DNA from 3 places in the Spirillospora sp. NPDC048824 genome. Region 3 is predicted to be linked to each of the others. Evidence: riboswitches for the same ligand, from Rfam matches in the RefSeq annotation. Region 3 holds a riboswitch; each other region holds the start of a gene.
What was found. A riboswitch is a leader RNA that binds a small molecule or an ion and turns the genes downstream of it on or off. The one in region 3 is predicted to bind thiamine pyrophosphate.
Positions count from the first base shown of each region.

Region 1: linked by a shared signal. The riboswitch ahead of thiO (glycine oxidase ThiO) and the one ahead of thiC (phosphomethylpyrimidine synthase ThiC) in region 3 are both predicted to bind thiamine pyrophosphate.
Region 2: linked by a shared signal. The riboswitch ahead of ACGFIS_RS21660 (purine-cytosine permease family protein) and the one ahead of thiC (phosphomethylpyrimidine synthase ThiC) in region 3 are both predicted to bind thiamine pyrophosphate.

Region 1 is NZ_JBICUS010000003.1:397,259-402,849, reverse strand. It holds gene ACGFIS_RS08285 (thiazole synthase) at 1-589, opposite strand, end outside; gene thiS (sulfur carrier protein ThiS) at 646-846, opposite strand; gene thiO (glycine oxidase ThiO) at 863-1,987, opposite strand; TPP riboswitch at 1,977-2,091, opposite strand; gene ACGFIS_RS08270 (NAD(P)/FAD-dependent oxidoreductase) at 2,183-3,397, shown strand; gene ACGFIS_RS08265 (Rv2175c family DNA-binding protein) at 3,479-3,853, shown strand; gene thiE (thiamine phosphate synthase) at 3,996-4,664, shown strand; gene ACGFIS_RS08255 (hypothetical protein) at 4,730-4,888, shown strand; gene ACGFIS_RS08250 (serine/threonine-protein kinase) at 4,939-5,591, opposite strand, start outside.
Region 2 is NZ_JBICUS010000010.1:197,259-202,849, reverse strand. It holds gene ACGFIS_RS21665 (PAS domain-containing protein) at 1-876, opposite strand, end outside; gene ACGFIS_RS21660 (purine-cytosine permease family protein) at 952-2,307, opposite strand; TPP riboswitch at 2,300-2,416, opposite strand; gene ACGFIS_RS21655 (rhodanese-like domain-containing protein) at 2,516-2,851, opposite strand; gene ACGFIS_RS21650 (SSI family serine proteinase inhibitor) at 2,922-3,359, shown strand; gene ACGFIS_RS21645 (Fpg/Nei family DNA glycosylase) at 3,467-4,330, opposite strand; gene ACGFIS_RS21640 (heavy-metal-associated domain-containing protein) at 4,692-4,898, shown strand; gene ACGFIS_RS21635 (hypothetical protein) at 4,960-5,591, shown strand, end outside.
Region 3 is NZ_JBICUS010000013.1:205,047-210,637, forward strand. It holds gene ACGFIS_RS25475 (sensor histidine kinase) at 24-1,187, opposite strand; gene tsaA (tRNA (N6-threonylcarbamoyladenosine(37)-N6)-methyltransferase TrmO) at 1,330-1,743, opposite strand; TPP riboswitch at 1,822-1,935, shown strand; gene thiC (phosphomethylpyrimidine synthase ThiC) at 1,931-3,556, shown strand; gene ACGFIS_RS25490 (TetR/AcrR family transcriptional regulator) at 3,751-4,338, shown strand; gene ACGFIS_RS25495 (4'-phosphopantetheinyl transferase) at 4,335-4,979, opposite strand; gene ACGFIS_RS25500 (metallophosphoesterase family protein) at 4,976-5,591, opposite strand, start outside.

The DNA.
Region 1 (5,591 bases), on a different contig from region 3:
ACTGCGCGCGGGTGACGGCGGTCGCGAGCAGGACCGCGTCGCAGCCCAGCTCCATGGCCAGGGCCGCGTCGGACGCGGTGCCCAGGCCCGCGTCCAGGATGACCGGGACGCCCGCCCGCTCGACGATCAGCTCGATGTTGTGCGGGTTGCGGATGCCGAGCCCCGACCCGATCGGGGAGCCGAGCGGCATCACGGCGGCGCACCCGGCCTGCTCCAGGCGCCGCGCGAGGACGGGGTCGTCATTGGTGTACGGCAGCACGGCGAACCCGTCGTCGACGAGCTGCTCCGCGGCGTCGACCAGCTCGATCGGGTCGGGCAGCAGCGTGTGCTCGTCGGCGATGACCTCCAGCTTGACCCAGTTCGTGCCGAGGGCCTCCCGGGCGAGCTTGGCGGTGAGGACCGCCTCGCCCGCAGTGAAGCAGCCGGCCGTGTTCGGCAGCACCCGGATCCCGCACTCGGCCAGGACGTCCAGCACCGAGCCGCGCGCGGACGGGTCCACCCGCCGCATCGCGACCGTGGTCAGCTCCGTCCCGGACGCGGTGAGCGCCTCCCGCAGCACCCGCATGCTGGGCGCGCCCCCGGTCCCCATGATCAGCCGCGAGCCGAGCTCCTCGCCCGCGATGACCAGCCTGTCGTCGTCCACCTTCAGCCTCCTTGGACCGCCGTGAGCACTTCGAGCCTGTCGCCGTCGCGCAGGGCCGTCGACTCCCACGCGGAACGCCGGACGACCTCGTCGTTCAGCGCGGCGGCCACGCCGGTCCCGGCGGCGGTGACGGACGCGACCACCTCGGCCACGCTGGCGCCCTCGGGCAGCTCGCGCGGCTCGCCGTTGACGAACACCTTCATCAGCGCACCTCGGCCATCAGCGCACCTCGGCGGAGAAGCGGCCGGGGGAGAACGGCGCGGCGACGCCGGGGACGGGCTCGTCCAGGAGCATCGCCGACAGGATGTCGGCGCTCACCGGGGTCAGCAGGATGCCGTTGCGGAAATGCCCGGTGCCGACGACGAGGCCGGGGAGCGCGGACGGGCCCATCACTGGCGCGTTGTCGGGGGAGCCGGGACGCAGTCCGGCCGAGACCTCGGCGAACTCCAGTTCGGTGATGCCGGGTACCAGCTCGCGGGCGTCCCGCAGCAGCTCCCAGAGTCCGCCGGCGGTGACGCGCGTGTCGAAGCCGAGTTCCTCCTGCGTGGCGCCGAGGACGATCTCGCCGTCCGCGCGCGGCACCAGGTAGACCGAGGAGCCCTTCACCAGCCCCCGCGTGGCGCGGCCGAGGAACGGCGTCCGGGTGCGGAGGCGGATCACCTGGCCCTTCACCGGGCGGACGGGTGGAACGGTCCCGGGAGGCAGGCCGTCGAGGTCGCCCGACCACGGGCCGGCGGCCAGCAGCACCCGGTCGGCGGGGATCACCGTCCCGTCGTCCAGCCGTGCCCCGGCGGCCGCGTCGTTCGCCACGGCGATGCCGGCGGCCCGGCGCCGGACGAGCCGGACGCCCGTCTTCCCGGCCGCGGCCAGCAGGGCCGTGGTCAGTCTGCGCGGGTCGATCGAGCCGTCCTCGGGGGCGTGCAGGCCGCCGCGGACGCCGGGGGCGAGCATGGGCTCCAGCCTCCGGCACTCCCGCCCGGTCAGCGCCTCGGCGGGGATGCCGAGGCTCTCCTGGAAGCGGCGCAGCTCGTCCAGGTACGTCAGGTCGTCGGAGTCGAACGCGACCTGGAGGATCCCGTCGGTGCGGTAGCCGGTCTCCAGGCCGGTCAGCTCCTCCAGTTCGGCGGCGAACGCGCCGTACCGGTCGCGGGAGGCGAGGCCGAGCCGCAGCAGCGGCTCCTCGCCGTAGGTCACCTCGCTGACGGGTGTCAGCATGCCCGCCGCCACCGATGACGCGCCGCTCGCGGGCTCCGGATCGACCAGGGTGACGCGGGCGCCGGCCGCCGCGGCCCGCCAGGCGGTGGCCAGGCCGATGACCCCGGCGCCTATGATCACGATCTCCATGCGCGCTCCCTTCGCCGGCATGATCCGGATCAGGTCGTGGCGGTCGGCGGCCCGTTCCAGCCGCCCTCTCAGCCCGGTCGCACCGGACTCCCGCGCTTCTGCTGTTTTATCCGGTTCCACTCTACGACCTCGGTAGCGTGCGCAGCTGTCTGGACGATCGTCCGAGCCTCGATCGCGCCCCGTTAGGGTGACCTTATGGACAGGGTCATCGTCGTGGGCGGAGGGCTGGCCGGCGTGCGCGCCGTGGAGGTCCTGAGGAACAAGGGGTACGAGGGCGCGCTGACCCTCGTCTCGGCGGAACGGCACCGGCCCTACGACCGGCCGCCGCTGTCCAAGGCCGTCCTCGCGGGCGACTCCGACGACACGACGGTCGACGTCGACTGGGACGCCATGCGCTGCGACCTGCTGCTCGGCGAGCGCGCCACCGGCCTGCGCCTGGACGAACCGGGACGCGGCGGCATCGTCGCGTCCACGGTGGGCGATCTTCCGTTCGACGGGCTGGTCATCGCGACCGGCGCCGTCCCGGTCACGCTGCCGGGGGACGGGCGCCAGCACGTCCTGCGCACCGTCGACGAGGCCCGCGAGCTGCGGTCCCGGCTCACCGGGGGCGCGCGGATCGTCATCGTGGGGGCGGGCTGGATCGGCGCCGAGGTCGCCACCACCGCAGCCGGGAAGGGCTGCGCCGTGACCGTCGTCGAGGCCGCCGACACCCCGCTCGAGGGCGCGATCGGTCCCGAGGTGGGCGCGCTCACCGTCCCGTGGTACGCCGAGGCGGGCGTCGAGCTGCGCACCGGCGTCAAGGTCGCGGCCGTGCAGGACGGCGGTCTCCTGCTGGCCGACGGCACCCGGATCGAGGCGGACGAGGTCGTCGCCGGCATCGGCGTCCGGCCCGCCCTGTCCTGGCTGGAGGACTCGGGGCTGCTGCTGGAGCGCGGCGTGGTGACCGACGGCTCGTTCCGCGCCTACCAGGGCGAGGAGGAGCCCGGCTCGCTGCGCCCGGACGTCGTGGCCGTCGGCGACTGCGCCGCGTGGTGGTCGCGGCGGTACGGGCGGCGGCTCCTCGTCGAGCACTGGGACACCGCCCTCAACGCCCCCGAGGTGGCCGCCGCGACGCTCCTCGGCGAGGACGCCGTGTACGACGCCGCCCCGTACTTCTGGTCCGAGCAGTTCGGCCGCATGGTGCAGTACACGGGCAGTCACGCCGCGTCCGAGCGGATCGTCCACCGCGGCGACCCGGCCGGCCGCAAATGGGCGGTGGCGTGGCTGACCGGCGACCGCCTCGACGCGGTCCTCACCGTCGACCGGCCGCGCGACCTGGTGCAGGCGCGGCGCGTCATCGCCGCCGGGACGCCCGTGGACCCCGGCGCGATCGCCGACCCCGGCGTGCCCCTCCGGCAGGCCGTTCGCTGAAGGCGATCAACGCCGGGACGTTACGGCTGTGCAGGGGGTTTGAGGGTTCCGAAGGAGTGGTAGCAAGGGGGCGTGACGCAGATGCACGCAACCGTTGACAGCGCACTCGACCCCCGGACCGACGCCCTCGCGGGCGAATGGCTCTCCCTGCGGGAGGCCGCCGAACGACTCGGGATCAAGCCCAACCGGATCAAGCAGCTCATCAGCGAGCGCAGGCTCCTGGCGGTGCGCCGGGAAGGAACCCCCATGGTGCCCGCCGCCTTCATCAAGGACGGTCAGGTCATCAAGGGGCTGCCGGGCACGCTGACGCTCCTGTCGGACGCGGGCTACGACGACGTGGAGACGATCCGCTGGCTGTTCACCGCCGACGACACTCTGCCGGGGACGCCCGTGGACGCGCTCACGGAGAACCGGGGGACCGAGGTCCGCCGCCGCGCCCAGGCGCTGGCCTTCTAGGGCGCCCGCGCCGTCCGGCCGAGGGCCGCCCCCGGGATCCGGCGGAAGACAAGGCACGTGACACGATCGCGGGGTCGTGCGCGGCGGGACGTGACCGCCGCGCGACCCCGCGATCTCTCCTGTGGAAGGACGGACTCCGGCCGTGTCCAGGCATCTCCCCTCCGAACGCGCCGTCGCGCTGCGCGCCCGGCTCAGCCGGTCCCGCCTCTACCTCTGCACGGACGCGAGAGAGCGCCAGGGGGACCTGCCCGCCTTCCTGGACGCCGTGCTCGCGGGCGGCGTCGACCTCGTCCAGCTCCGCCAGAAGGGCCTGGAGGCCCGGCAGGAGATGGAGTACCTGGAGACCTTCCGGGCGGCCTGCGACCGGCACGGGGCACTGCTCGCGGTCAACGACCGGGCCGACGTCGCGCACGCCGTCCGCGCCGACGTGCTGCATCTCGGCCAGGACGACCTGCCGGTGGCCGCCGCCCGGGAGATCGTCGGCGGCGACATGCTGATCGGCCGGTCCACGCACTCGGGCGAGCAGGCGTCCGCGGCCGCCGCCGAGCCGGGCGTCGACTACTTCTGCGCCGGCCCGGTGTGGCCGACCCCGACCAAACCGGGCCGTCCCGCGCCCGGCCCCAAGCTGCTCGAATACGTCGCGGCGCAGCGCGTCGCCCGCCCCTGGTTCGCGATCGGCGGGATCGACCTCGGCAACCTCGGTGCGGTGACGGCCGCGGGCGCGGGCCGGGTCGTGGTGGTACGGGCGATCACCGAGGCCGGCGATCCGGGCGCCGCCGCGGCGGAGTTCGCCCGCCGGCTCGCCGGCTGACCTCCGTGTGGGGATTTGACCCGTATCACGGTGCGGGCCGGGGCCCGATCGCGGACAATGGGATCATGAGCGTGGGACCCGACGACGACCGGCCGGTGAATCTCGGCGACGAGCTGGAGATCCTGCCCGACCAGACCTCCGACGACACCGACGTCGGATGGGGCGAATGGCGCGGCGGCGACGACGACTCGCGCCTCCTGGAGGACCGCCCCCCGCACTGGTGACGCCGGGCCGCGCGGATCCGGACCACGGCTGGAATACGGCTGGAACAAGGCTAGAACAGCATGCCCAGGGCGAACCCGGCGACGACCACGGCGGCGAGCGCGACCATCATCCGCCACCGGTAGCGCGGGATCCTGGTCGGCCGCGGTTTCGTCATCGGTCCCTGCCCTTCGCGTAGCGCGCGGACGATCTGCGGCGCGGTCGGCCGGGCGGCGGGGTTCTTGTCCAGGCAGCGGGCCGCGAGGTCGCGCAGCGGGCCCGCCATGTCGCCGAGGTCGGGCCTGCGGGACGTGACGCGCCGCATGACGGCCGCGCTCGGCCCGGTGCCGAACGGCGGGCGCCCCGTCGCGGCGAACACCATCGCGGCGCCCCAGGCGAACACGTCCGCGGGCGGCCCGACCGGCTCGTCCTCGATCTGCTCCGGCGCCATGTACGCGGGCGTGCCGACCGGCCCCGTCGTCAGCGGCGTGTCGAGCGCGGCGTCGGCGGTGCGGGCGATGCCGAAGTCGATGACCTTCGCGCCGTCCGGGCCGAGCAGCACGTTGCCGGGCTTGAAGTCGCGGTGCACGATCCCGGCGCGGTGGATCGCGGCCAGCGCCGCCGCCGTCCGGAGCGCGACCTTGCGCAGCTGCGGCGCGGGCAGCGGACCGCGGTCCTCGACGATGTGCTGGAGCGGCGGCCCCTCGACGAACTCGCTGACGATGT
Region 2 (5,591 bases), on a different contig from region 3:
GTTGCCGACCGCGACCCCCGCGTGCCCGGCGAGCAGCTCCAGCAGCTCGAGCTCGGTGTGTCCGATCTTGCGGCCGGAGAAGAGCGCGTAGAGAGCGCCGTACGGCCGGTTCTGCAGGTACGACAGCCCGAGCGCGATCGTGTGCAGGCCGGACAGCTCCGACCAGATCAGGTCGCCGAGGCGCCGCTCGCCCGTCGCGAGCAGCACGGTCTTGCCGGACCGCAGCACCTCCCCGACCAGGCTCGACCGCAGGTCCGCGGACGTCCCGCGCATGTGCTCGGGCAGCCCGGACATGCTGACCAGCCGCAGCCGCTCGCCCTCGATCCGCACGAACCCGCCCGCGTCGGCGCCGGTCAGCTCGATCAGCGCCGCGGTGATCCGGTCGAGGACGACGGCCAGGTTCAGTTCCGCGTTCAGGTCGGCGACGATGTCGTTCAGCCGCCGGACGAGCCGGGCCCGCTCGGTCATGTGGTGCTGGACGATCTCGTCCTCGTCCACCGGGTGGTACACCCCGACCCAGCCGAGCAGGCTCCCGGACGGGTCTTTCAGCAGGCTCGTGTCGATCCGCACGTCGATCAGGCGGCCGTCCCGGTGGAACCTGCGGGTCGCGATCGAGATCTGCCCGCTCTCGCCCTCGCCCGTCCGCCGCGTGAGGAGCCGCTCCTGGACGGCGTTGTGCTCGGCCTTCAGCTCGTCCGGCACGATCGGCGGCACCCGCCCGGCCATCTCCTCGGCCGTCCAGCCGAACATGCGCTCGGCCGCCGGGTTCCACACCGTGACCCGGTGCCGCTGGTCAACGGCCACGATCGCGTCGGCGGCGCTCTCGATGACGGCGCGCGCGATCGGGTCGTGGACGTGGTGGTGCACGCCTGTCATCGTGCCACCGGCCCCCTGCGCTCGCCGGGTAACTTGCACCGAAACTTCCCACGTCACCCTTACCTTTTGGTAAGACTACCGCCGGGTAACCCTGCCGATCAGAAGCGTGGCCAGCCCGGACACCAGGAACGACAGCAGCGACGCGCTCATCCAGCTCTGCGGGGCGAAGTGCACGGCGTCCCGGACGCCCGTCCAGAAGCCCGCCCAGCCGTCGACGGTGCCGGGGTTGATGAGCTGGTAGACGACGAACCCGGCCGCCCAGGCGCCGATCATTCCCCAGCGTGACGGCGCCGTCCGCGACACGTCCCACCCGTCCAGGTGCGCGGCGTCCGCCACCGCGCCGTCCCGGCGGCGGCGCCCGAGGAAGAAGTCGGTGGCCAGAACGCCCAGCATCGGCACGAACACCGACCCGATCAGCGCCAGGAAGCCCGCATAGTCGCCGATGTCCAGGGCCAGCGCGAGGACGGTGATGGTGATGCCGAGCAGGACGCTCAGAACACGGCGGTCGGCGCGGGGCGCGAGGTTCTGGATGGACACGGCGGTGGAGTAGGTGTCGGCGAACGACTGGTCCGCCTCACGCAGCACGAACACCGCGAAGAACACGACGCCGAGCGTGGCGCCCAGGAACGGGTCGAAGACGTTCTCGGTGTTGCCCGCGACCAGCGCCAGCGCCAGCAGGCCGAGAACGTAGGCGACGATCTGCGTGACCGAGTAGCCGACGGCCGCGGCCCCGAACGCCGCGCGCTCCGTCCGCGAATGCCGGGTGTAGTCGGCGGCGACCGGCACCCACGAGATCGACACCGCGAGCGCCGCGTCCGCGCCGATCCAGAAACCGCCCCACGACCCCTGCGACAGGTCCGGCAGCGGCTCGCGGAGGATCTGGACGTAGAAGTACACCAGCGCGATCGCCACGGCGACCGTCACGTACCGGCGCAGCAGGCGGACCGACCCCAGCGGCCAGATCGTCAGCACCGTCGTGATCAGCCCGGCGGCGATCACGTAGCCCCAGCGGGGTATCCCGTCCCACAGCTCGGTCGCCGCGTCCGCGATGACGATCAGCTCGAACGTCCCCCAGCCGACGAGCTGCGCGATGTTCAGCACCGTGGGCGCGTACGACAGCTTCGCGCCGAACAGCCCGCGCAGCAGCACCATCGCCGGCTGCCCGGTGCGGGCTCCGGGGACGGCGGCGAGACCGAGCATCAGCCCGCCCAGAACCGTGCCGACCGCCATCGCGACGATGCCCGCCATGATCGACAGCGTCGGGTTGCCGTCGGTGTCGGGCGCCAGGACGGTGTACGCGCCGGAGAAGGCCAGCAGGCTGACCCCGAGGTTCGCCCAGAACGCGCCCTGGTCCCAGAACCCGAGGACCCTGGGGGCGGGCTCTTCGAGGGTGAAGGGCACTTCGTTCGGAGGCTTGACGTCGGACGCCACGGAACACACTCCCTACGCCGGCATTACCCGGACAGGTTCATGCGGTCGGCGACGCCTCGAAGGCCGCCCTCTCAGCCCGGCTGTGGCCCGAGCTCCCGCGGATATCGGCCGGCACATGTTCGGCCGGCCCTGTTTCAGACCAGATCGTACAAGGACCCGGCTTCCCCCAATAGGGCGCGGATCACCTCAAAGAGAACAGATCACACCGTCACGCCACAAACGGGGGACCGTCCCCGGCGCCCTCCATCGGACGTCCCGCCTCGGCCCAGCCCTGCATCCCGCCGTCGACGTTCTTGGCCAGCCAGCCCGCCTGGTTGAGCGCCACGGTGACCTGCGCGGACCGGGCCCCCGACCGGCAGATCACGAAGACCTCCTGGTCACGCGGGACCTCACCGGCACGGTCACCGAGCCGGCCCATGGGGATGTGGACCGCCTCCGGCGCGTGCCCGGCGTCCCACTCGTCCTGTTCCCGCACGTCCAGCAGGTAGGCGTCCTGCGGAACGTCAGCGGCCACCACGGCCGGCACGTCGTCCCCGAAATTCATCACACCCCCATGGAACCGTGCGAAGCACCCCTGCGTCGAATCACGCATGCGGTATCGGACGCTCCTTTTCGTGGCGCCCGGGCTGGCCGTGCTCCTCTCATCGGCCGCCTGCGGCGACGAACAGGCCAACGGAACCCCCGCCGACAAGCCTTCGGGCGCAACGTCCGTGCAGCCCTCCGACTCGCCGGCGGACACGCTCACCATCGATGTCAAGGCCTCCGCGGAGGCCCCCGCCAAGACCTGGACCCTGACCTGCGAACCGCCCGGCGGCGGCCATCCCAAGGCCGCCGAAGCCTGCGCGGCCCTGGCCAAGACCAAGGACCCGTTCAAGCCCGTCCCCAAGGACCAGATGTGCACCAAGATCTACGGCGGCCCCGAGGTCGCCACGGTCAAGGGCACCTGGAACGGCAAGGAGATCGACACCACGTTCACCCGCAAGGACGGCTGCCAGCTCCACCGCTGGACCCAGGTGGCCCCCCTCTTCGGCAACGTCCCCAAGGTCCGCTGAAGGAGCCCTCCCCGTTCCGGCTCGCTTCCGGACCCTGGTCGGCCTGCCCCCCTCCGAATACCGCCACCGAAGCCGCTCCGCCGCCCACGAACGACTCGCGCGGCCTTCTACTTGAGCAGGCGGGACATGCGGCGGTCGGCGAGGGGCTTGCCGCCTGTCTGGCAGGTGGGGCAGTACTGGAGGGACGAGTCGGCGAACGAGACCTCGCGGATGGTGTCGCCGCAGACGGGGCATTTCTGGCCGGTGCGGGCATGGACCCGCAGGCCGGTCTTCTTCTCGCCCTTGAGGTCCTGGGCTTCGAGGCCGCGTGAGCGTTCCACGGCGTCCCGGAGGGTGGCGACGATCGCCTCGTGCAGGGTGGCGACGTCGTCCTCCGTCAGGGACGCGGCGATCTTGAACGGGGACATCTTCGCGACGTGCAGCACCTCGTCGGAGTAGGCGTTGCCGATTCCGGCGATCACCTTCTGGTCGCGCAGCAGCCCCTTGATCTGGGTGCGCTTGCCGTTGACGATCGCGGCGAGCGCCCCGGGGGTGAAGGCGTCGTCCAGGGGGTCGGGGCCCAGCGACGCGACACCCGGCACGTCGGCGGGGTCGCGGACGACGTAGACGGCGAGGCCCTTCTTCGTGCCGGCCTCCGTCAGGTCGAAGCCGGAGCCGTCGTCCAGGTGGACGCGCAGGGCGAGGGGATTCTTGCCGCCGGGCCGGACGGGCCTGGACGGGATCTCGTCCCGCCAGCGCAGCCAGCCGGCGCGGGCCAGGTGGATCACCAGGTGCAGGCCGTCGACGTCCAGGTCGAGGAACTTGCCGTGCCTGGACGCGCCGGTGACGGTCAGCCCGCCGAGCGAGGTGACCGGCGGGTCGTAGGTCTTCAGCGCGGAGATGGCGAGAACATCGATCCGGGCGACGGCATGGCCGACCACGCGCTCCCGCAGGAACCCCGCCAGCGCCTCCACCTCTGGTAGCTCAGGCATGGCTTCAGTATCGGCGATGAAGTCGTCCACAGGGCTGTGGACGGCTGTGGAAAAGTTTGTGCACAACGTCGGATCCGCTTGCGTGTGCGGCTCTTTCGGGGTCGATACCTCAATGAATCCGGTCAAAGCGGCTGGAGGGGGGTCCGTGCGGCGGTCACACAGGGTGTGGATAACTTCCATGTAACGACCCTTGGGTAACCGCTGCGGAAGGCCTGTGAGGGCGACTCACCGGCCGGATTCCCAAGGTGTGACCGGGATCTCGAAATAACCCCTGGGGGGTAGGGGTTGCCCAGGACGCTCGGTTCTGCCAGCATGAGGATCAGAGATACCCCCCTAGGGTAATGAGCAAGGGAGACATCAGATGAGCACCGCCACCTACACCGTCACCGGGATGACCTGCGGCCACTGCGTCAGCTCCGTCACCGAGGAGGTCGAGCAGATCGCCGGCGTGACCGGCGTCGACGTCGACCTGCCGACCGGCCGGGTGACCGTGACGAGCGACACGCCCCTCGACGACGCCCTGGTCAAGGACGCCGTCGAAGAGGCCGGTTACGAACTGAAGTCATGAGCGGCGCGCATCTCGCGTCCAGGCGGGGTGCGTCCCAGATGTTCGAGCGGAGTGGATCGGCATGAACAGCGCGACCAAAGTGGGGGCCTACGCCGTGGGCCTGGCCGTGGTCTTCGGCGGGGCCGCCGGGATCGGCAAGGTCGTCGGACCCGTCGGGGCCACGGCCGAGACCGCGTCCCATGAAGGCGCGGGTCACGGCGGCGAAGGCGGGGGGCACGGCGCCGCGGCGTCCCCTGTGCCCGGTGGCCTGCAGGTCTCCGAGGACGGCTACACGCTCGTCCCGCGCAAGACGACGCTGACGCCCGGCAAGCGGACCGACTTCCGGTTCACCGTCAACGGGCCGGACGGCAAGCCCGTCACCGGGTTCAAGCCCCTGCACGGCAAGCGCCTCCACCTGATCGTCGCGCGGCGTGACCTGTCGGGCTTCCAGCACCTGCACCCGACCGAGGCCGGCGGCGGTGTCTGGACGGTGCCGATCACGCTGCCCAAGGCGGGTGTGTACCGGTTCTTCACCGACATCCAACCGAACGGGGCGTCGCGCCAGCTGACGCTGGGAACCGACGTCTTCGCCCCGGGCGACATGCGGTTCACGCCGCTGCCGAAGCCCGAGCAGGTGGCGAAGGTGGACGGGTACGAGGTCGCGCTGTCCGGCGGACTCACTCCCGGCAAATCCACTGAACTCACCCTTTCGGT
Region 3 (5,591 bases):
CTGAGCGCCGCGGGACCGGGAGGTCACCGCGGGCTGACGGCGTCCGCGAGCGGGAGGACGGCCGTGACGACGAAACCGCCGCCGTCTCCCGGGCCGGCGTCGAGCGTCCCGCCGACGCTGCGCGCCCGCTCGATCATCCCGAGGATCCCGAAACCCTCGGGAGCCGTGCCGGACGATCCCGTCCCGTCGTCGGCGACCCGGACGACGAGGCCTCCCGCGTCGCGGGTCAGGCGCACCTCCACGCGCCGCGCCGCCGCGTGCTTGACGACGTTGGTCAGGGCCTCCTGGACGATCCGGTACGCCGCGACGCCGATCTCCGGCGGCAGCGGCCCGGCACCGGCGTCGCCGGGCCCCTCCCGCCGGGAATCGGCGTCGAACCCGACCTCGATCCCGGTGGCGCGCGCCGCCCGCACCAGGTCGGCGATCCCGTCCGGGCCGGGCAGCGTCCCGGAGGTCTCGACGTCGGTGCCGCGCAGGACCTGCAGGGTGCCGCGCAGTTCCGTGCGGGCGTCGCGGCACGTCTGCGCGATCGCCCCGAACACGTCCGCCAGCTCCGCCCGGTCGAGCGGCCGGTCGGCGTGCAGCAGGTGGGAGGCGGCCCCGGCCTGGACGCCGATGACCGTGATGCTGTGGGCGAGGAGGTCGTGCAGGTCCCGGGCGATCCGCAGCCGCTCCTCGGCGACCCGGCGCCGGGCCTCCTCCTCCCGCGTCCGCTCGGCCCGCTCGGCCCGCTCGGTGATCGTCGCCAACCGGGCCCGGTGCACCCGCCATACCTGGACGGCGATCACGACGGCCACGACGGCCTCGATGACCGCGATCTGCTCCCGCAGCGAACCGCCGCCGGCCCGCATCGCCATCCCGAACACGCACACGGCCAGCAGGAACGCCACCACGGTGACGACGGCCCGCACCCGGCGCCCGAGCACCGCGTAGGCGAACAGCGCGATCACCTCGGCGGGCACCAGCGCGTGGTGCTGGAACTGCGCCAGGTGATAGGGCAGCACCAGGATCACCAGGGCGACCAGACCCGGGGCGGGCCACCTCCTGATCAGCGCGAGCGGGACGTGCGCGGCGATCAGCAGCAGAGCGCCGGGCACGTCCAGCGCCCGCACACCGGGCCACATGACCGCCACCACGGCCGCGACGGCCGCCAGCAGCGTCGTGAGCAGGGCGTCTCTCGCCGTCACACCGATCCGGGGCACCACCACGCGCCCATCTTCCCCGACGCCCGCGCCCCGCGCGAACCGCCTCGGCCCTGGTTCTGCGGACCCGTCACGAAGGGCCGGCGGTCTCCGCCCCCCGCCGCACCCGAGATCCGCGAGGTGCCGGTCAGGTGTCCGGGGTGCAGGTGAGGACGGGTTTCACGTCCAGGATCGGGGTGCCGTCCAGGGCCTCCAGGTCCCGGACGCGCAGGCGGTTCCCCGCGGCCTCCAAAATCTCGACCGGGTGCAGCCCGATCGGGTTCGGGCGGTCCGGTGAGCGGGTCGCGAAGACGCCGCGCATCGGGGCGGCGGGGTCGTCGCGCGGATGGACCCGCAGGACGTCGCGCGGTGACAGGTGCAGCCAGGTCAGGACGAAGACCCGGTCGCCCGGCCGCAGGCCGTCGAGGGCGTCGAGGACGGACGGCTCGAAGACCAGCCACGCCTCGGGTGAGCCCTCCGGCCCCTGTTTGGGCGCGGCGGCGCGGTCGGTCAGCGTGGACTCGACGTGGCCGACCGCGGTCACGGTGAAATCGTCGGGCATGCGTCCGATTCTCTCAGGCCGCCCCTATCCCATGGACGCCGGTTGCGGCAACCGGGGTACGCCGGGTTAGCGTCGGGGGCGACAGATCGCGGGGGTCCGGCGAACCGGGCTGAGATAGCGGCTGGGACGGCCGCTGACCGCATGAACCTGACCGGGTAATGCCGGCGTAGGGAGAGATCGAGTCGTCATGACCGAACCTGTGGTTCCAGCCGCCCGCAAGATCTACCTCCAGGGCTCGCGCCCGGAGATCCGCGTCCCGATGCGGGAGGTGCCGCTCACCGGCGGCGACGCCGTCGTCCTGTACGACACGTCCGGGCCGTACACCGATCCCGGACACGAGACCGACCTCCGCAGGGGGCTGCCGCCCCTGCGGGAACCGTGGATCGCCGAGCGCCGCACGGCCGGCGGCGCGGTGACGCAGCGGGCCTGCGCGCGGCGCGGGGAGATCACGCCGGAGATGGAGTTCGCGGCGCTGCGGGAGGGCGTGGCGCCGGAGTTCGTCCGGGACGAGCTCGCGGCCGGACGCGCCGTCCTGCCCGCCAACGTCAACCATCCCGAGATCGAGCCGATGGTCATCGGCCGGAACTTCCTCGTCAAGGTGAACGCGAACATCGGCAACTCCGCGGTCGTGTCGTCGATCGAGGACGAGGTCGAGAAGATGACGTGGGCGACCCGCTGGGGCGCCGACACGATCATGGACCTGTCGACGGGCCGCGACATCCACACGACGCGCGAGTGGATCCTGCGCAACTCGCCGGTGCCGGTCGGGACGGTCCCGCTGTACCAGGCCGTGGAGAAGGTGGGCGGCGATCCGGCCGAGCTGACCTACGAGATCTTCCGCGACACGGTGATCGAGCAGGCCGAGCAGGGCGTCGACTACATGACCGTCCACGCGGGGGTGCTGCTCCGGTACGTGCCTCTGACGGCGCGCCGCAAGACCGGCATCGTGTCGCGCGGCGGGTCGATCATGGCGGCGTGGTGCCTGGCGCATCACGAGGAGAACTTCCTCTACACCCGCTTCCGGGAGCTCTGCGAGATCTTCGCGGCCTACGACGTCACCTGGTCGCTCGGGGACGGGCTGCGTCCCGGCTCGATCGCCGACGCCAACGACGAGGCGCAGTTCGCCGAGCTGCGCACCCAGGGCGAGCTGACGCGGATCGCGGCGGAGTACGGCAACCAGGTGATGAACGAGGGGCCCGGGCACGTCCCGATGCACAAGATCAAGGAGAACGTCGACCTGCAGCAGGAGTGGTGCGACGGCGCGCCGTTCTACACGCTCGGGCCGCTGACCACCGACATCGCGCCCGGCTACGACCACATCACCTCGGCGATCGGCGCCGCGATGATCGGCTGGCACGGCACCGCGATGCTCTGCTACGTCACGCCGAAGGAGCATCTCGGCCTGCCGGACCGCGACGACGTCAAGGCCGGCGTCATCGCCTACAAGATCGCCGCGCACGCCGCGGACCTGGCGAAGGGGCATCCGGGCGCGCAGGCGTGGGACGACGCGCTGTCGGAGGCGCGGTTCGACTTCCGGTGGGAGGACCAGTTCAACCTGTCCCTCGACCCGGACACCGCCCGCGCGTTCCATGACGCGACACTCCCGGCCGCCCCGGCGAAGACCGCGCACTTCTGCTCGATGTGCGGGCCGCACTTCTGCTCGATGAAGATCACCCGGGACGTCCGGCGGTACGCCGGCGAGCGCGGCCTGGCCGAGGACGAGGCCCTCGGCGCGGGGATGCGGGAGAAGGCCGAGGAGTTCAACGCCGCGGGCGGGCGCGTCTACCTGCCGCTCTCCCCCGGCGGTTCCTGACCCGGCGGCGCGGGCCCGGCACGGGCCGGAGCGGGAACGGCGGGCCCGCCGCGGAACCGTCCGCGGCGGGCCTCCGCATCCCCGGGAAGGGGCATCGGTCCGCCGCGGCTAGTATCAGGGGACCGTTCCAAAGCCGCGGATCCCCCCGAATCGCCGCCGGCCCGTTGACCCGCCGGGAAGGACCCACGACCGAGGTGACCAGCGACGACACGCCGATGGCCCCCGCCCGGGCGGTGCGCGCCGACGTGCGCCGCAACCGCGCGCGGCTGCTCGCCGCGGCCGGGGAGATGTTCCAGCGCGACGGGGCGGGCGCATCCCTGGAGGGCGTCGCGCGGCTGGCGGGCGTCGGCATCGGGACGCTCTACCGCCACTTCCCGACGAGGCAGGACCTCCTGGAGGCCCTGCTCGCCGACGCCTACGCCCGGCTGGCGGCGCACGCGCGGGAACTGATGGCCTCCCCCGCGCCCGGGGACGCCCTGGCGGACTGGCTGCACGCGTTCATCACGCAGGTGACCGCGTTCCGCGGGATGGCGGCCGCGGCCGTGACGTCGCTGCGGGACGAGCGGCCGGCGGCGTCCCGCGCGATGCGCGAGGCCGGCGAGGCGCTGTTCGCCCGCGCCCAGGAGGCCGGCGACGTCCCCCCGGACGCCGTGTTCATCGACGCGCTGCGGCTCGCGGGCGCGATCGCGACGGTCACCGAGCACGACCCGGGCGCGGCCGGAAGGCTGCTGTCGCTCGCCGCCGCCGGGGTGATCCCGGGCAAGGCGGGCAGGCCGGGCTAGGACCGCGGGGACACGGCGATCGCGGTGGCGATCAGCCCGTTTCCCGCCGTCCAGCGGCCCTTGAAGCCGGCGAACGGGGAGTCCGGGACGAGCAGCCGGGCCGTGAACGTCCCGCCGGGATCGAGGGCGAGGGCGGCGTCCTCGAAGCCGAGCCACCGGCCCGTGACCGGGAACCACGCCTTGTAGACGGCCTCCTTGGCGCAGAACAGCAGGCGGTCCCAGTGGACGTCCGGGGACGTGCGGCGCAGCTCGTCCAGGAGCGGCAGCTCCTCCTCCCGGGCGATCGTGCGCAGGACGCCGCCGGGCAGCGGCGCATGGGGTTCGGCGTCGATGCCGAGCGCCGTCATCTCGCCGGCCCTCGCGACGGCGGCCGCCCGGTAGCCGTCGCAGTGCGTCATGCTGCCGACGACGCCGTCCGGCCAGCGCGGCGCGCCCCGCTCCCCCCGCGTGATCGGTCCGTGCGGCACGCCGAGCTCCGCCAGCGCGCGGCGGGCGCACCATCGGACGGTCGTGAACTCCAGCCGCCGCTTCTCGACGGCCCGCTCCACCGCGGCCTCCTCCTCGGGGAGCAGAACGGCCTCGGGCGGGTCGTCGTAGGCGGCGGCGGTGGCGACGCCGGGCGGCAGGATGCGCTCGATCATTCCGTCTCCGGGACGGGGAGGATGCGGCGGGGACCGCGCGGCGCCTCGCCCCGTTTGCGCCATTCGCGGGGGTAGCCGACCGACACCTCGATGTGCGGGACGCCGCCGGTCCAGATCGTGCGGGGGATGTGGAGGTGCCCGTACACGACGGACACCGCGCCGAACCTGCTGTGCCAGTCGGCGGTGCGCTCGGTGCCGCACCACTGGGCGAACTCCGGGTACCACAGGACGCGGGTGGGTTCGCGGACGAGCGGCCAGTGGTTGACGAGGACGGTCCGCGTTCCCGGCTCCAGGGCGGCGAGGCGCTCCTCGGTGTAGGAGATCCGGGCGTCGCACCAGGCGTCCCGGGTGGGGTGCGGGTCGGGGTGGAGGTACACCTCGTCGGTGCACACGACGCCGGACTCGTGCGCGATCGCGAGGGCCTCCTCCTTGGTGGACGCCCCGTCCGGCCGGAACGTGTAGTCGTAGAGGAGGAACAGCGGCGCGATCGTCACCGGGCCGCCGTCGCCGTCCCACACGGGGTACGGGTCCTCGGGCGTGAGCACGTCGAGGGCCCGGCACATGTCGACGAGCCTCCGGTAGCGCGCCTCCCCCCGCAGCCGCACCGGGTCG